Regions from separate parts of the Streptomyces sp. NPDC085900 genome, predicted to be linked through region 1. Evidence: riboswitches for the same ligand, from Rfam matches in the RefSeq annotation. Region 1 holds a riboswitch; each other region holds the start of a gene.
What was found. A riboswitch is a leader RNA that binds a small molecule or an ion and turns the genes downstream of it on or off. The one in region 1 is predicted to bind cyclic di-AMP.
Positions count from the first base shown of each region.

Region 1 (2,192 bases):
GCCACCAATCCGGCCTGGACATCGGCTTCCAGAGCCTGGTCCCGCACGCTCAGCCCGAACGGCCCGACGACGGTCACGAGGGGTCTCCTGTCTGCTGGTGTCTACTGGCTGGTTACGCGGTTTGTCGATAGGTCGCTGCCATCACTCAAGTCAGCGTATCCGGTCGCCTTTCGATCACCCATGCCGCCCGCCCGTCCAGCAGGGGCGGTATGGGATCACGCCCGGTATGTTTCTGATCACCTCATAACAATGCATTTTTACTGACTTGCTCTGCGGGGGGCGATTCCCCTTTCGACGCGCCCGGGCCGTGACGGCATGGACATGGCGGCCGCTCCCGGGGACTCAAGGGGTTACGGGGGTTCCGGCGCACGACCCCGGGCGACACACGCAAAGGCATCACCCGGAGCGAGGGCCCCCGAGGGCGAGCGAACTCCCACGGGCCGCCCATTGACTATGAGTTGGGCCCATTGCCCGATTTGACGCGCTTGTCGACACCCGTGACTTGGCTCACTCGACGCCAAGATCCACATTCCGGGCGATTTCGGCCGATCCACCTTCCCGGAAAAGCGAGTTGAGGCTTGGCAAGCGCAAAGGATCAAGCACCCCAAAGCCCCCACACCGAGGTCAAGCGGCCCGATGTGTGACTCCGCCGCTTGTTCCGGACATGTGCTGTCGCATACGTTCCCGCCTTGCCGGGCGGACGCCTAATCCTGCCGCCGCCCGTTCTCCACCATCGACCAACTCACGCACGGCAGGAGCGGGGGAACCAGGTAAGCCGCCGGACGGGCGTCCCAGGACGCCCTCACCGGCTTGGGGTGAAGTCGTGTCGTCGTACGGCGGCGCGGCCGGGCAGCTCCCGCCCGAACCCGACAGCTCACCTCGCAGGCGACGGAGAGGAAACCCGCCATGCCCGCAACCGCTCGCCACCGCCTCACCAAGCGATCCCGCCTCGTCCGCAAGCTCGCCGTCATCGGAACGGGCGCCGCCGTTCTCGCCCTTCCGGTCGTCGGCGCGACCAGCGCCTCCGCGGCGACCGACAGCGTCGTCACCGCGTCGTCGCTCGGCTACAGCAACAACCTCGACGGCTGGATCCGGGCGTCCCTGCAGGTCATGGCCCAGCACGGCATCCCCGGCACGTACGACGGCATCTACCGCAACGTCATGCGCGAGTCCTCGGGCAACCCCTACGCCATCAACAACTGGGACTCCAACGCCCTGGCCGGCACCCCCTCCAAGGGCCTGCTGCAGGTGATCGACCCGACGTTCGCCGCCTACCACGTCGCGGGCACGGCGTACGACCCCTACGACCCGGTCGCCAACATCACCGCCGCCTGCAACTACGCGTACCAGCGCTACGGCTCCATCGACAACGTCTACGGCGCCTACTAGGCCGGCGAGGCGAAGGACCGTCAGGTCCTAGACCCGCGCGAACAACCGCTCGAGGACGACGGCAATGCCGTCGTCCTCGTTCGACAGGGTGACCTCGTCGGCCACCGCCTTCAGCTCGGGATGGGCGTTGGCCATGGCGATGCCCCGGGCGGCCCAGTCGAACATCGGGATGTCGTTGGGCATGTCGCCGAACGCGAGCGTCTCCCCCGGGCCCAGGCCGAGGTGTTCGGCGGCCAGCGCGAGGCCCGTCGCCTTGGTGATGCCGCATGGCTGGAGTTCGACGGTCCCGGGTCCCGACATGGTGACGGTGGCCAGGGAACCGACCACCGACCGCGCCGTCGCCGCCAACTCGTCGTCGGACAGGTAGGGATGGCGCAGCAGCACCTTGCTGATCGGCTCGCACCACAGGTCGTCGCGCCGGTCGACGCGTACGGCGGGCAGGGTCGGGTGCGGCATCAGGTACCCGGGCTCGATGAGCGTGAGCCCGTCGACGCCGTCCTGGTCGACGGCCGCGTACACCTGGCCCACCTCGGCCTCGATCTTGCCGAGGGCCGTCTCGGCCAGCTCCCGGTCCAGCGTGACGGACCACAGCAGACGGTCCGCGCCGGCGTCGTACACCTGCGCGCCCTGCCCGCACACCGCGAGCCCCGTGCTGCCCAGATCGTCCAGGAGCGGCCGCACTCTGGGGGCCGGGCGGCCGGTCACCACGAGGTGCCGGGCCCCGGACTCCGCCACGCGCGCGAGGGCGGCGAGGGACCGGTCGGACAGCGTGTCGTCGCCTCGCAGAAGGGTGCCGTCCAGGT
Region 1 is NZ_JBITSP010000003.1:899,350-901,541, forward strand. Features, by position in the region: gene ACIGDI_RS13615 (polyprenyl synthetase family protein) at 1-77, opposite strand, end outside; cyclic di-AMP (ydaO/yuaA leader) riboswitch at 725-901, shown strand; gene ACIGDI_RS13620 (transglycosylase SLT domain-containing protein) at 907-1,389, shown strand; gene ACIGDI_RS13625 (HAD family hydrolase) at 1,417-2,192, opposite strand, start outside.

Region 2 (2,192 bases), on a different contig from region 1:
TCCGTCGACACCCCGAACACCGGTCCGGCGCTCGACGACCTCTGGAAGGTGCTGCGCACGCTCGCCGAGGGCGGCCTCACCGACGCCGAGGTCGACGTCGCCGTGCAGAACCTCGTGGGCGTGGCGCCGCTGAAGTACGAGACCGCGGCGGCGGTCGCGAGCACGCTGGCCGACCAGGTCGAGCAGCACCTGCCCGACGACTACCAGGCGACGCTGTATCAGCAGCTCGCCGCGACCGGCACGGTGGAGGCCACCGCGGCGGTCGTGAACGCGTTCCCGGTGGACCGTCTGGTGACCGTCCTCGTCGGCGACGCGGCGCAGATCAAGGCGCCGGTGGAGGCGCTCGGCATCGGTGAAGTGACCGTGGTTTCCGCCGAGTAGCGGCACGCGCGCGTGGAGGGGCCCTGGTGACTGACCTGTCACTAGGGCCCTTCTATGTCCGAATTGGCGCGGAATTGAAGGAGAGATGCCTGTCTGCCCTGTGGGATGCGCTACAAAAGCCGCGATCCGTTTGGGGATTGAAAGGCGCCCCGCTTAGCGTCATGCGGGCTGTTCGTCAGGCAGTGCGCCGCACCCGCGGCACCGGACAGTCATCGCCGAGTCCCCGTACGGCGCGAGCCAGGGGAGCCGGGGACCCACCGCAGTCCCTGGGGTGAATCGGACGCCCGCGCGAGCCGCGAGGGGGTCCGTAGGAGACCTTCCTGCTCCGAACCCGTCAGCTAACCCGGTAGGCGAGAGGGAAGGAAAGGACCAGCCTGTACATGGCGTTCATGTGCGCCACCGGGAAGCACCGTCGTCCCAGCCGGATCAAGCGTTCCACCGCCCAGGTCGCCGGCGTCGCGGCCCTCGCCACCACCGGTGTGATCGGTGCCCTCGCGGCACCCGCGCTCGCCGCCGACAACTCCGTCGACGCCGTCGAGCAGACCGGCTTCACCCCCGTCATCAGCATCGGCGACTCGATCGCCGAGAAGATCGACGCGCAGGCCGAGGCCCAGAAGCAGGCCGCCGAGGAGGCCGCCCGCAAGAAGGCCGCCGAGGAGGCCGCCCGCAAGAAGGCCGAAGCGCTCGCCAAGAAGGAGCGCGAGGCCAAGGAGCGCGCCGCCCGTGAGGCCGAGCGCAAGCGCCTGAACTCCTTCGTCGCGCCGATCTCCAACTCGTACGTCTCCACCGGCTACAAGGCCAGCAGCTCCCTGTGGTCCTCCGGCAGCCACACCGGCATCGACTTCCACGCGGCGAGCGGCACGTCCGTCCACGCGGTGGGCTACGGCACGGTCGTCCAGACCGGCTGGGGCGGGGCCTACGGCAACCAGATCGTGATCAAGATGAACGACGGGACGTACACCCAGTACGGCCACCTGTCGTCCATCGGCGTCTCGGTCGGCCAGAAGGTCGTCACCGGCCAGCAGATCGGTCTCTCCGGCTCCACCGGCAACACCACCGGACCGCACCTGCACTTCGAGGCCCGTACGACCCCCGACTACGGCTCGGACATCGACCCGGTCGCGTACCTGCGCTCGCACGGTGTGAACGTCTAGCGACGCGCCGCCAGACTCCGAGGACCCCGGCTCCCCCGAGCCGGGGTTTTCGTCGTTTCTGTCACCCCTCTGTCCAAAAAATATCCATGGATTCCGGCCCCCCGTCGGAAATTCCGGCTCATTGCAATAGAGTCGCTGGACACAACGTCAATCGTCGACGTTTCACGGGGATTAAGACGGAGGTCGGTCATGCGTATTCCGGCGCACTCGGTGTGCACGGCCATCCGGGACGACATCGTCGCGGGTGTCTACGAGCGTGGCGGCCGTCTCACCGAGGAACTCCTCGCCCGTCGTTACGGCGTCTCGCGCGTCCCCGTCCGTGAGGCCCTGCGCACCCTGGAGGCCGAGGGCTTCGTGGTGACCCGCCGGCACGCGGGCGCGTGCGTGGCGGAACCGACCGAGCAGGAGGCCGCCGACCTGCTGGAGATGCGCATGCTGCTGGAGCCGCTGGGTGCCTCCCGGGCAGCCCAGCGGCGCACCGAGGCCCACCTCAAGGTCCTGCGCGGCCTGGTCAGACTGGGCCAGGAGCGCGCCAGGAGGGGCGGCAGCGAGGATCTGCGCTCTCTGGGGGGCTGGTTCCACGAGACGCTCGCCCAGGCCTCCGGCAGCCCCGCCCTGACCTCGATGCTGACCCAGCTGCGCCACAAGATCACCTGG
Region 2 is NZ_JBITSP010000009.1:285,005-287,196, reverse strand. Features, by position in the region: gene ACIGDI_RS29605 (M16 family metallopeptidase) at 1-381, shown strand, start outside; cyclic di-AMP (ydaO/yuaA leader) riboswitch at 585-749, shown strand; gene ACIGDI_RS29600 (M23 family metallopeptidase) at 762-1,535, shown strand; gene ACIGDI_RS29595 (GntR family transcriptional regulator) at 1,725-2,192, shown strand, end outside.
Region 2: linked by a shared signal. The riboswitch ahead of ACIGDI_RS29600 (M23 family metallopeptidase) and the one ahead of ACIGDI_RS13620 (transglycosylase SLT domain-containing protein) in region 1 are both predicted to bind cyclic di-AMP.

Region 3 (2,192 bases), on a different contig from region 1:
CCACAGCCGGCTCGGCATCCTGCTGCACATCGACGCGCTCACGGAGCTGGTGACGGTGGCGACCGTGGTCGCGCTGGCCGTGCTCATCAACGCTCTCGTGCGCCGCGGCGACGAACAGCTCGCCTCGCAGCGCGCGATCGCCGAGGCCGCCCAGCGTGCCGTACTGCCCGACCCGGCCGAACGGATCGGCACGTTCACCATCGCGGCACGCTACGAGGCGGCGCAGCGGGACGCGTCCATCGGCGGCGACCTGTACGCGGTGCAGGACAGCCCGTACGGCGTGCGGCTGGTGGTGGGCGACGTGCGCGGGAAGGGGATGGGCGCGGTGGCGGCCGTCGCCGTCGTGATCGGGGCGTTCCGGGAGGCCGCCGAGCAGGAGGCGACGCTGGAAGCGGTCGCCGGGCGGCTGGACCGGGCGCTGGCCCGCGAGGGCAGCCGGCGCGAGGGTCTCGACGCCTTCGAGGGCTTCACCACCGCCGTACTCGCCGAGCTTCCGCACGGCGACGGCGTCGTCAGGATCGTCAACCGCGGCCATCCGCCCCCGCTGCTGCTGTGCCCCGGCGGGACGGTGCGTCCGCTGCCCGCCCGCGAGCCCGCACTGCCGCTCGGCATGGGGGAGTTGGGCGCCTGGCCGGACCGGGCGGAGCAGACCCGCTTCCCGGGCGGGGCCACACTGCTGCTGTACACCGACGGGCTGTGCGAGGCGCGGGACCGGCACGGGGAGTTCTACGATCCCGCGGCGAGCCTTCAGGGCCGGGCCTTCCCCGATCCCGCCGGGCTGATCGCCACCCTCGCCCAGGAGGTGCACCGGCACACCGGGGACGGCACGACGGACGACATGGCGATGCTCGCCGTACGGCGTCACGCCAGGTGATCGGATGGCCGCCCTCCGCATAACAACTGACGAACCGTCAGTCGCTGTGAAGATCCCGAGAAGGGGTCAACTCGCCCGTTTTTCGCCGGTCATGGACCTGTACGTCCAGCCCGGAAACGTTAATGATCAAGCCGAACTGCTTGGAATCCACACCCCGGGTCTATTAACGTTCGATAACGCAGCGCGGTCGTCCCAGCCGTCACAAGAGGCGGCTCCGTGCGCACGCGCCGAATCCCGCAAGGGAACCGGGGAACCACCACCCTGGGGTGAATCGCGCGGATGCCACCGTGGACCCACGGCCGGTATACGCGCGTAGGAGACCTTCCTGCTCCGAACCCGTCAGCTAACCCGGTAGGCGAGAAGGAAGGAAAGGAGCACGCCCACGTGGCGTCCAACCCGCCTGCCCCGGCAGCACCGTTCGTGCCGAGCACCGAGCCCTTCGGCTTCGCCCCCCGCACCGACGAGGGCCAGTGGGAGGAGTGGAATCCCACCGCGGAGTCCATACGCCCGGTACGGGGCAAGCACCGCGTGGCCAAGCAGCGCGGCGGCGGGCTGGCCCGCAGCTCCACGGTTCTCGGCGTCGGTGTCATAGCCGCCGTCGGCGCGGGCGGCATGGCCAGCGCCAACACCGGCAAGCCCCCGGTCTCCATCTCGATGCCCGACCTGGCCTCCGTGAGCCATGTGTTCGGCGACGACGCGGCCCCCAAGGGCTCCGCCACGGCGCTCAGCAGCGTCGGCGTGACCACCGAGGACACCGCCGAGGGCGCCAAGGACGCGGGCGAGGCGCTGCGCGACCGCATCATGGCGCAGGCCGAGGCGCAGCAGGTCCAGGTCGACAGCAAGGCCCAGGCGGTCACCGAGGCGTCCTTCGCCAAGCAGGTCGACGCCGCTGCCACCAAGGCGGAGCAGGACGCCGCCGCCAAGGCCGCCGACGCCAAGCAGAAGGCGGAGGCCGAGGCCAAGAAGAAGGAAGAGCAGGCGCGGCTGGCCGAGCTGGCCAAGCAGTTCAAGCTGCCGGTCGTGTCGTACACGATCACCGGCACCTTCGGCCAGGCCGGTTCCATGTGGTCCTCCGGCTACCACACGGGTCTCGACTTCGCCGCCCCGACGGGCACGCTCATCAAGGCCATCCACAGCGGCACCATCACCGAGGCCGGCTGGGCCGGGTCGTACGGCTACCGCACGATCCTCACCCTCGACGACGGCACCGAGCTGTGGTTCTGCCACCAGTCGTCGATCAGCGTCAAGGTCGGCCAGAAGGTCGCCACCGGTGACGTCATCGGCCGCGTCGGCGCCACCGGCAACGTGACCGGCCCGC
Region 3 is NZ_JBITSP010000020.1:67,584-69,775, forward strand. Features, by position in the region: gene ACIGDI_RS41545 (PP2C family protein-serine/threonine phosphatase) at 1-874, shown strand, start outside; cyclic di-AMP (ydaO/yuaA leader) riboswitch at 1,090-1,247, shown strand; gene ACIGDI_RS41550 (M23 family metallopeptidase) at 1,259-2,192, shown strand, end outside.
Region 3: linked by a shared signal. The riboswitch ahead of ACIGDI_RS41550 (M23 family metallopeptidase) and the one ahead of ACIGDI_RS13620 (transglycosylase SLT domain-containing protein) in region 1 are both predicted to bind cyclic di-AMP.

Region 4 (2,192 bases), on a different contig from region 1:
TCGAAGGCGCCCGTGGAGGCGCCGGAGGGGACGGCGGCACGACCCGTGCTGCCGTCGTCGAGGCCGACCTCGACCTCGACCGTGGGGTTGCCTCGGGAGTCCAGGATTTCCCGGGCTACGACGACGTCGATGGACGGCACGAGCATCTCCTTCTTGGATGTGACGCTGGTTGTGCGGGGCACGTGGGCCCTTCTGGGCCCTACCTCAGCCTTGCGACTAGAGCCTAACCGCCCCGGGGCCATCGGCCAGCCGACCGACCGTCCCGTGGACAAGGACAGACGGTACCTATTGTTCACGCCCGGAACAAAGGAGGGTGAACACAGCATGTATCGCGGGCGACGGCGGGCAAAGAAAAACCCCGCTCCGGTGCGTACGGGGGAAGACGCACCGGAGCGGGGAGCCCGTGGGGACGGGGGTGGCCCTCACGTGCCTCCACTGTGGGGGACACGGATGTGCGGGGCCTGTGGTTCGACTGTGTCCTACTTCAGGTGCAGCTGCTGACCGGGGTAGATCAGGTCGGCGTCCGTGACGATGTCCTTGTTCAGGTCGAACAGCTTCTTCCAGCCGCCCTTGACCTTGTGGTCGGCGGCGATGGAGCTGAGGGTGTCGCCCTTGACGACCTTGTACTCGCCGTCACCCTTCTTGACCTTCTTGCCGGTCGGGGTGGTGACGGTCTTGGTCGACTTCTTGGGGGCCGGACGCTCGGAGGAGCGGGAGGCCTGCTGCTCGGTGGTGGAGCGGGTGGTGGTGCCGGACGAGCCGGTGGAGGCGCTGGAGCCGTTGTAGGCGGCGCTGGACAGGCCCGTGCCGCAGACCGGCCAGGCACCCTTGCCCTGGGAGGCGAGAACCTTCTCGGCGACGGCTATCTGCTGGGACTTGGAGGCCTGGTTGGCCTGCGGGGCGTAGGCGGTGCCGCCGTACGCGGCCCAGGTGGAGGCGGAGAACTGCAGACCGCCGTAGTAGCCGTTGCCGGTGTTGATGGACCAGTTGCCGCCCGACTCGCACTGGGCGACCGCGTCCCACTCGGAGGCCGTGGCGGCGGAGGCGTTGCCGGCCGCCATCAGCGGGGCGGCGATGGCGACACCGGTGACACCGGCGAGCGCGGCGGCGCGGGTGGCCTTGGACGGACGACGGTGCTTGCCCTTGGCGGAAAACAGCATGGTGGATCCCCTCACCGACGCCTGCGAGGTGAGCTGTCGGGTTCGGGCCGGTTGAGTTGCCCGGCCGCGGCCTCGCTCTCGCGAGCCGCGGCTACACCCCAAGCCACCACCGTCAACCACCCGGTGGGGCACTTACCTTGGGTCCCCCGCTCCTGCCTACGGCGCTGTTAAGCGACGACTGTTCCCGTACGGCCGCTGGCAGGATTCGGCGTTGCGACAGACGGGGCTCGGGTTGCCGAGCGGTCACGACCGTAGACACGGAATCCGCCGAATTTCAAAGACGATCAGGGCTTCTGAGACTCATCCCACACTTTCACCAAACCGGACATTCAGCGCGAAGCGTGACGTGAACTCCCGCCGCATTTCGCCCTATTCGGCAGGGAGATCCAGGGTCTGACCGGTGAAGATGTGGTTCGGGTCGGTACCGATGGCCTGCTTGTTCGCGTCGTAGATGGCGCGCCATCCGCCGTCCACGTCAAGGGAGTCGGCGATGGAGGCGAGAGTGTCGCCGGTGCGGACCGTGTACGAGTCGTGCGCGGCGGCCTTCGTGGCGCCGCCGTCGACACTCTCGTCGGCGCTGGCGCCGCGGTGCTTGCCGGTGCCGGTGCCGGTCGTCGCGGAGTCGACGGCCCCGGTGTCGACGAGGCTCCAAGAACCCAGCGCCTGCTGAGAATTGTCCGACTCGTCACCCTTCGCCCGACCCGCGGACGAGCCGCCGGCCCCCTGGGACGCGCTCGGAGTCGAGATGGAGGGCGAGGCGGAGCTGTCCGATTTGCTGGACTTGCCACTGGAATGCGAGGAAGAGCCCGGAGAGACCGAGGGCGAACCGGACGCGTCCGAGGAGGCGGAGTCACCGGACGGGTCGCTCGACGCGTTACCCGACGAATTGGACAAACCAGTTGAGTCCGAACCGTCGGACGAATCGGATGAGTCGGACGAGCCGCCCCCGATGCCGGTGTCCACGTCTGCCGAACCGGAGTCCTTGCTCAGCCCCGACGTCAGTCCGCAGGTATGGAAGGCGCCGACGCCTTC
Region 4 is NZ_JBITSP010000007.1:27,272-29,463, forward strand. Features, by position in the region: gene eno (phosphopyruvate hydratase) at 1-146, opposite strand, end outside; gene ACIGDI_RS24135 (transglycosylase family protein) at 480-1,160, opposite strand; cyclic di-AMP (ydaO/yuaA leader) riboswitch at 1,164-1,334, opposite strand; gene ACIGDI_RS24140 (transglycosylase family protein) at 1,530-2,192, opposite strand, start outside.
Region 4: linked by a shared signal. The riboswitch ahead of ACIGDI_RS24135 (transglycosylase family protein) and the one ahead of ACIGDI_RS13620 (transglycosylase SLT domain-containing protein) in region 1 are both predicted to bind cyclic di-AMP.